Regions from separate parts of the Pseudomonas sp. GW821-FHT02H09 genome, predicted to be linked through region 1. Evidence: predicted binding sites of a transcription regulator. Region 1 holds the regulator's gene; the other holds the start of a gene.
The links. The regulator FliA, encoded in region 1, starts transcription of late flagellar genes. The targets are predictions, from matches to a motif close to CTAAAGTTTNNNNNNNNNNNGCCGNTAA.
Positions count from the first base shown of each region.

Region 2: a site for FliA is predicted at 1,836-1,863, ahead of motA (flagellar motor stator protein MotA). Genes of this name have one in related genera too.

Region 1 covers NZ_JBWKVA010000014.1:64,185-68,579, forward strand. The annotation lists gene AC07VR_RS19185 (protein phosphatase CheZ) at 5-793, opposite strand; gene AC07VR_RS19190 (chemotaxis response regulator CheY) at 824-1,195, opposite strand; gene fliA (RNA polymerase sigma factor FliA) at 1,362-2,102, opposite strand; gene fleN (flagellar synthesis regulator FleN) at 2,099-2,929, opposite strand; gene flhF (flagellar biosynthesis GTPase FlhF) at 3,049-4,368, opposite strand; gene flhA (flagellar biosynthesis protein FlhA) at 4,380-4,395, opposite strand, start outside.
Region 2 covers NZ_JBWKVA010000032.1:67,216-71,610, reverse strand. The annotation lists gene motB (flagellar motor protein MotB) at 1-913, opposite strand, end outside; gene motA (flagellar motor stator protein MotA) at 917-1,768, opposite strand; gene AC07VR_RS29860 (HDOD domain-containing protein) at 1,934-3,472, shown strand; gene rhdA (thiosulfate sulfurtransferase) at 3,516-4,331, shown strand; gene asd (archaetidylserine decarboxylase) at 4,350-4,395, shown strand, end outside.

The DNA of each region.
Region 1 (4,395 bases):
CGGCCTAAAATCCAAGGCTGGAAAGCAAATCGTCTACATCGTCCTGACCGGACATAACGTCTTCACGTTTATCGGCATGAATCTGCGGACCTTCACCCTGAGACAGATGTTTTTCCGGATCTTTTTCCGCGAGGATCGATTCGCGGTCATGTTCAATGCCCGCAAACCGGTCGACGTGACTGGCCATCAACACGAGTTTGAGCAGATTGCTTTCGACTTCCGTGACCAATTGGGTCACGCGCTTGATCACCTGGCCTGTGAGGTCCTGGTAATCCTGAGCCAGCAGGATGTCGTTGAGATTGCTCGACACGACACGAGTCTGTTGCTCGCTACGCGTCAGGAAACCGTCTACCCGCCGGGCCAGTTCACGGAACTCCTCGGCACCGACTTCACGACGCATGAACCGTCCCCAGTCCACGCTCAAGGCCTGAGCCTCGGTGCTCAGGCCATTGACCAACGGGGTGCTGTTCTCGACCAGGTCCATGGTGCGGTTGGCCGCAGCCTCGGTCAGCCTGACCACATAGGACAGGCGCTCAGTGGCATCCGTGATCTGTGAAACCTCCTCGGCTTGCGGCATGTGCGGGTCAATATGAAAATTGACAATTGCGCTATGCAGCTCGCGGGTGAGCTTGCCTACCTCTTGGTACAGGCCGCGATCACGGGTCTGGTTGAGCTCATGGATCAGTTGCACGGCGTCGCCGAATTTACCTTTTTCAAGGCTTTCGACCAGTTCGCTGGCATGTTTTTTCAGGGTCGATTCAAAATCGCCCAGTGAAGATTCGTTATGCTCCATAGCTCCCCCGTGGCGGACTGGCTCCGCATATCAACCGATGCGCTCGAAGATTTTTTCGATCTTCTCTTTCAGCGCCTGAGCCGTGAATGGTTTGACCACATAGCCGTTCACGCCGGCCTGAGCGGCTTCGATGATTTGCTCGCGCTTGGCTTCGGCCGTCACCATCAACACCGGCAGGTGCTTGAGCTTTTCATCGGCACGCACGTGGCGCAGCAAGTCGATACCGGTCATGCCGGGCATGTTCCAGTCCGTTACCAGAAAGTCGATGCTCCCGCTGTTGAGGACCGGAATCGCGGTAGTACCATCATCCGCCTCGACCGTGTTGGTGAACCCAAGGTCACGCAACAGGTTTTTTATGATCCGCCGCATCGTTGAGAAGTCATCAACGATGAGGATTTTCATGTTCTTGTCCAATTCGACCTCCAAGCAGTCTTAAAACGCGCCCAGCACCTGAACGCGCCATTCAATCAATTCGGCGTAACACTCAACGGTTGCATGGAGCACAACGGGCCGTGACCGGTGCGGCTACGCCATACCAGCCTCGTTCGCAGTGTCCCCACACTGCCTGTCAGCGCGCTCGCCACTCCCCCAAACGCCCCCGTAAACGGGCCGCGCACTGGCTGTGTAACTGGCTGACCCGCGATTCGCTGACTCCCAGGACCTCACCGATTTCCTTGAGGTTCAGCTCTTCGTCGTAGTACAGCGCCAACACCAGTCGCTCACGCTCCGGCAAATTGGCAATCGCGTCCGCCAACGCAGCCTGGAAGCGTTCATCTTCCAGATCACGCGACGGCTCGAGATGAGCACTCGCGCCATCCTCGTGCAGCCCTTCATGCTCGCCGTCCTGCAACAGATCGTCGAAGCTGAACAACCGACTACCCAAGGTGTCGTTCAAAATCCCGTAATAATCATCGAGACTCAATTGGAGTTCGGCCGCAACCTCGTGATCTTTAGCGTCACGTCCGGTTTTAGCTTCAATTGAGCGGATTGCGTCACTGACCATCCGGGTATTGCGGTGTACCGAACGTGGAGCCCAGTCACCTTTACGCACTTCATCAAGCATCGCGCCACGAATGCGGATCCCCGCATAAGTCTCAAAACTCGCGCCCTTGCTGGCGTCGTATTTGGTCGACACTTCCAGCAAGCCGATCATCCCGGCCTGGATCAGATCCTCGACCTGAACACTGGCTGGCAGGCGTGCCAGCAAGTGGTAGGCAATACGCTTGACCAGTGGCGCATAGCGCTCGATCAGCTCGTACTGGCTGTCACGTGCCGACGCCTTGTAGAGGTTGTACCCGCTGGCGCTCATAGCACCGGCCCTGCCGTTTGATGCACCAGCCGCTCGACGAAGAATTCCAGATGCCCGCGTGGATTGGCAGGCAGCGGCCAGGTATCGACTTTCTGAGCAATGGCTTTGAACGCCAGGGCGCACTTCGAACGAGGGAAGGCCTCATAGACCGCACGCTGCTTTTGCACAGCCTTGCGCACACACTCGTCGTAGGGAACCGCACCGACGTACTGCAAGGCTACGTCCAGGAAGCGATCCGTGACCTTGGTCAACTTGGCGAACAGATTGCGACCTTCCTGCGGGCTCTGCGCCATGTTGGCGAGCACACGGAAGCGGTTCATGCCATGGTCACGATTGAGCAATTTGATCAGGGCATAGGCATCGGTGATCGAGGTCGGCTCGTCGCAGACCACCAGCAGCACTTCCTGGGCCGCGCGAACAAAACTGACAACCGAATCACCAATACCGGCGGCGGTGTCGATCACCAGCACGTCGAGGTTGTCGCCGATATCGCTAAAGGCCTGGATCAGGCCGGCATGTTGGGCCGGGCTCAGATGCACCATGCTCTGCGTACCGGATGCTGCCGGGACGATGCGAATGCCGCCTGGCCCCTGAAGCAGTACATCGCGCAACTCACAACGCCCCTCGACCACATCGGCCAGAGTGCGTTTGGGTGTCAGTCCCAACAGAACGTCGACGTTCGCCAGCCCCAGATCGGCATCCAGCAGCATGACGCGCCGGCCGAGCTCAGCTAGAGCCAGGGACAAGTTCACTGACACGTTAGTCTTCCCGACGCCACCTTTGCCGCCGGTCACCGCAATCACCTGTACGGGATGCATGCTGCCCATGTTCTTTCTATACCTTGTCTTACTTAGACGGAGGCCACATAACTGGCTGCGCGTTCACCACTGAAACAATGCATGGCAGACCATCGATGTAGATTCACTGCAATCTATTCGTTATTACCTTAGCCGACCCGCTTGGTCGGGCTGTGGTAGAGGTCAGCGAACATATCAGCCATGGCTTCTTCGCTGGGTTCTTCCTGCATCTGCACACTCACGGCGCGACTGACCAATTGATGGCGGCGTGGTAAATGCAGATCATCCGGAATCCGCGGCCCATCGGTCAGATAAGCAACGGGTAACTCGTGACTGATCGCCAGACTCAACACTTCGCCCAGGCTTGCCGTTTCATCCAGTTTAGTCAGGATGCACCCTGCCAGCCCGCAGCGTTTGTAACTGTGATAAGCGGCGGTTAGTACCTGTTTCTGGCTGGTTGTTGCCAACACCAGATAATTCTTTGACTTGATCCCGCGACCGGCCAGGCTTTCCAGCTGCATGCGCAACGCCGGGTCGCTGGCCTGAAGGCCGGCGGTATCGATCAACACGACGCGCTTGCGCAACAGCGGATCGAGCGCCTGCGCCAGGGACTGGCCCGGGTCGACGTGGGTCACGGAGACATTGAGGATACGCCCCAGGGTCTTGAGCTGTTCCTGGGCCCCGATACGGTAGCTGTCCATGCTCACCAGCGCGATGTTCTGCGCGCCGTACTTGAGCACATAACGCGCCGCCAGCTTGGCCAGCGTGGTGGTCTTGCCCATGCCGGCAGGACCGACCATGGCAATCACCCCGCCCTCTTCCAGCGGCTCGATCTCGGGGGTCGCGATCATCCGCGCCAGGTGCGCCAACAGCATGCGCCAGGCCTGACGTGGCTCTTCAATTTCAGTAATCAGTGCCAGCAGGTCGCGCGACAGCGGACCGGACAAACCGATACGTTGCAGGCGACGCCAAAGATTGGCCTGCTGTGGCCGGCTGCCTTGCAACTGGTTCCAGGCCAGCGAGCCCAACTGCACTTCCAGCAGCTCACGCAGACCGCTGAGCTCGAATCGCATCGAGTCAAACACGCGCTGATCCACGGAAGGCGAAGCAGCGGGTGCCGGTGCTGGACGACGGGGCTCAGCGAAGGTCGGCTCGATCAACGGTTCGGCGGCGGTCAGCGGCAAACCGGCGAACAACTGACGATTGGTGGTTGAATCGCCGTCACCGCGCAGGCTCAGTTCAGCCTGAGCCGTGACGATTCGCGACTGGGTTTTACGCAACTCGTCTTCGAGCTCGATGTTCGGTACACGAGGCGCCAGCGCGGACAGTTTGTAATCCAGGGCTGCAGTCAGCTCGACACCACCGGCGATCCGGCGATTGCCGATAATGGCGGCATCAGCGCCCAGCTCATCGCGAACCAGTTTCATGGCCTGACGCATATCGGCGGCGAAAAAACGCTTAACTTGCATAAACCACTACCTCAGCCGTTGGGCCCT
Region 2 (4,395 bases), on a different contig from region 1:
CGGCCGCGCCTGGCACTTCACCTGGTGCGCCCTGCCCTGGTGTCGGCGCTGGCGCAGGCTCGGCACCTTGCTCGCCCTCGATGGCGCGCTGGGCTTTCTTGGTCAGCACGACGATATCGATCCGCCGGTTGACCGGATTGAACGGATGTTCACGGTCAAACAATGCCGACGAGGCGAAGCCCACCACCCTGGCCACTTGCGTATCTGGATAACCACCGGCAACCAGCGCCCGGCGCGCAGCGTTGGCACGGTTGGCCGACAGTTCCCAGTTACCAAAGTCGCCGGTGCCGGTGTAGGGTTTGGCATCGGTGTGACCGCTGACGCTGATCTTGTTCGGCACCGCTTTGATGGTGTCCGCCATGGCCAACAGGATGTCTTCGAAATACGGCTTCAGACGCGCACTGCCGGAGTCGAACATCGGCCGGTTCTCGGCGTCCATGATCTGGATGCGCAAACCGTCCGGGGTGATTTCGAAGAGAATCTGATCCTTGAATTTCTGCAGCTGCGGGCTCTCTTCAACCTTTTTCTGCAATTCTTGCAGCAGCAGCTCGAGACGTTCCTGCTCGACCTTTTCGGCCATATTTTCGACTTGATCGGTGTCGATGATGACCTTGTCCGGCTGCGGCTGCGACTTGACCTCTGGGTTGATGGTCTTTTCCGGCGCCAGCTGCGGCGAACCACCCAGGTCAATAATGAACGGCGTACCGCTCTCGGAAAAACCGATCGGGTCCTTGAAGTAACCGGCGATGGCGATCTTCTGTTCCGGGGTCGCCGTGGACAACAGCCACAACACCAGGAAGAACGCCATCATCGCCGTCGCGAAGTCTGCGAAGGCGATTTTCCAGGCGCCTCCGTGATGTCCGCCGGCGTAGCGCTTGACGCGCTTGATGATAATCGGTTGATTATTTTCCATGACTTAGCGACCGCGAACCGCTTGTTCCAGCTCTGCAAAGCTAGGACGGTGCGCCGGGTACAGAACCTTGCGCCCGAACTCCACTGCCAGCGACGGCGGCATGCCGGAGGCCGAAGCCACCAGTGAAGCCTTGATGGCCTCGTAGACGTTCAGTTCTTCCTTGGCGTCGTGGGCCAGCGAATGAGCCAGCGGGCCGAAGAAGCCGTAGGCCGCGAGAATACCGAAGAAGGTACCGACCAGCGCCGCACCGACGTGCATGCCGATAGCTTTCTGGTCACCTTCGCCGAGAGAGGCCATGGTCACCACGATACCCAATACCGCCGCGACGATACCGAAACCGGGCATGGCATCGGCGATACCGTTGACCGCGTGAGAAGGATGCTCCAGATCTTCTTTCAGACTGAACAATTCCATGTCGAACAAGCCTTCAAGCTCATGGGGGGCCATGTTGCCGGAGGACATGATGCGCAAGTAATCACAGATGTACGCGGTCATGCGTTGATCTTTGAGCACGGCCGGGTACTTGGCGAAGATCGGGCTGGCTGCTGCATCTTCGATGTCGCTTTCAATCGCCATCATGCCTTCGCGACGGCTCTTGTTGAGGATCTCGTAGATCAGGCCCAGCACCTCCAGATAGAAGGTGTGAGTGAAACGCGAACTGAACATCCTCAGGGCTTTCTTGAGGACGTGCAGCGTCATGTAACCGGGGTTGGCCTGGAGGAACGCACCGAAGGCTGCACCACCAATGATCACGACCTCGAAAGGCTGAATCAGGGCGGCAATTTTGCCGTGGGAGAGCACGTATCCGCCGAGCACGCTCGCGAATACGACAATGATGCCGATGATTTTAGCCATAGTAGGAGAGTACTTATTGAGTCGGGTTCAAGGTCATATTCGGAAGTTAATAAAACTCTTCTTCTACTTATCGGCAAAACTGCGCCAGACTATAGCCCGATAAGGCGAAAAGCCAGTTTGCCCCCTTCTGGGCGTGTTAATTGTGAATGATGATCGCGCCCAGCCATGATTAATGAAACGACAGTCCCAACTGCAAAACCCAAGACCCTCGAAGGCTGGATAAAGCTCCTCGACGCCGTGTCTTTGCCGGTGCCGCAAACCAGTCATGACCGGGTGTGCAAAGCCATCGCCGATAACCGCAGTTCGATGCGCGATATCGCCGAGCTCATGCAAGAAAGTCCCGCACTGGCCCTCAGCGTAATTCGCGAAGCCAACCGCCACACCCACGGAAACATGACCGAACCGGCCGAAAACCTTGAGATCGCGATCAATCGTCTCGGTTTGAAGCGCACCGAACAATTGCTCGCGCGCCTGCCAGCCTTGCCCCAGGAAGCAATCCCGATCGCCTTGCGGCAATTGCAACTGATCAGCCAGCACGCCACACAACAGGCCAACGGCCTGTTCGCCAGCCGCCTGGCGCGTCTGTGGCAAGACATCCATTGGGGCAGCTTGCTGTTCCTTTCGCCGCTCTGGCCATTGACGCTGACGCATCCGCAATTGCTGGAAGAGTGGGAGCTGAGGGTGATTCACAAGGGCGAGTCAGCGCGCAAGGTCGAACAGCAATTGTTCGGTGTGCGCCTGCTGGAATTGTGCCTGGCGCTTGTCGAAGTCTGGCGCTTGCCGGTCTGGGTTGCGCAGGGCTATCGCTTGTTGATCAACGAGCAGCGGGAATTGGTCAAGGTTCTGCACATCGCCCGTGACAGCGATCACCCTTTGCGTCAGCAACAGCGACTGGACGCCGACCCTGCCTTGCGCCGCTGGCTGAATCAGCCGGCCAACACCGTGCTGCTGGCCAACGGCCTGGCGCTGTCGGCTCAGCATGCCTGGGACAGTCCGCACAATATGCGCTGGCAGTACTTGACCGGCCTTTATCTGCAAGTACCGATGGACGAACTTCAGCAGCAACTGCACCAGCAAGCCGCACAGAGTGCACGCAACCATACAATGCCCGACCTCTGGCACCCGGCCCAAGCGTTGCTCTGGCCCTGGAACACGCGCCGCATTCATCGCGCCCTGCTCCCGGCAGCACCGCCCTCGGCCGAAGACCTGGTGATGTGGCGCAAACACTGCACGCAATTGCTGGTAGAGCCGAGCCGATTCAACAACGCGATGCACCTGATCACCTTGGCCCGCGATGCGCTGGTGGCCTGCGGGATGCGCCGGGTGATGCTGTTGATGGCGGACCGTAGCCTGAGTAGCCTGCGGGTCCATCAGATTGCCGGCCTGCCCGAAGAGTCGGCCGCTCTGAACCTGCAGGTCAGCCAAAGCTCCGTGCTGCAACGCCTGCTGGCAAAACCGGCACAAATTCGCCTGACACCGGCCAGCAACGCACAGTTTTCGGCACTGCTGCCCAACAGCCTGCGCAGCCAGTTCGGCGGCGAGCATCTATTGTTGCGCTCTCTGAGCAGTAACGGCCGGGTGGTGATGCTGTTGGTGGCCGACCAGGGCGGCGGCCCGTTCTCGGAAATCACTGTGCAGGCCTTCGGAAAAACCGCACTGTGCATCGAAAAGGCCCTGCACAGCTTTACCAACCGCGGTACCTGACGCTTGCGCTACAATCCTCCCTTTTTTGCTCTGGAGACCTCACATGCCTGATTTCTCTGGCTTGCCGTTGGTGATCGAACCCGGCGACCTGCTCACCCGCCTCGACGCCCGCGAACTGATCCTGGTCGACCTGACCAGCAGTGCCCGCTACGCAGAGGGACATATTCCCGGCGCACGCTTCGTCGATCCTAAACGTACTCAGCTTGGACAGGCGCCTGCGCCGGGCCTGTTGCCGACACAGGCCACTCTTGAAGCGTTGTTCGGTGAACTGGGACACAACCCCGATGCGGTCTACGTGGTCTATGACGACGAAGGCGGCGGTTGGGCCGGGCGCTTTATCTGGCTGCTGGATGTCATCGGCCACAGCCACTACCACTATGTCGACGGCGGCCTGCTGGCCTGGCTGACAGAAGGTTTGCCAATGTCGATCCAGGTCCCGGCTGCGGTGGGTGGCCCAGTCGCCCTGACCCTGCACGACGAACCCACCGCCACCCGCGAATACTTGCAAAGCCGTTTGGGCGCTGCCGACCTGGCGATCTGGGATGCGCGCGGCCCACTGGAATACTCCGGCGAAAAAGTCCTCGCGGCCAAAGGCGGGCATATCCCCGGCGCGGTCAATTTTGAATGGACGGCCGGCATGGATCAGGCGCGCAACCTGCGCATTCGCAAGGACATGCCGCAGATCCTCGAAAAACTCGGCATCACCAAAGACAAAGAAGTGATCACCCACTGCCAGACTCACCATCGCTCTGGCTTCACCTATCTGGTGGCCAAGGCGCTCGGTTATCCGCGAGTCAAAGGCTACGCCGGCTCTTGGGGCGAATGGGGCAACCACCCCGACACGCCTGTAGAGATTTAAGGTTTTTAAGGACAGTTAATGAAAAAGCGTTTGTTTATCCTCAGCCAGTACTTGCTGCCCCATC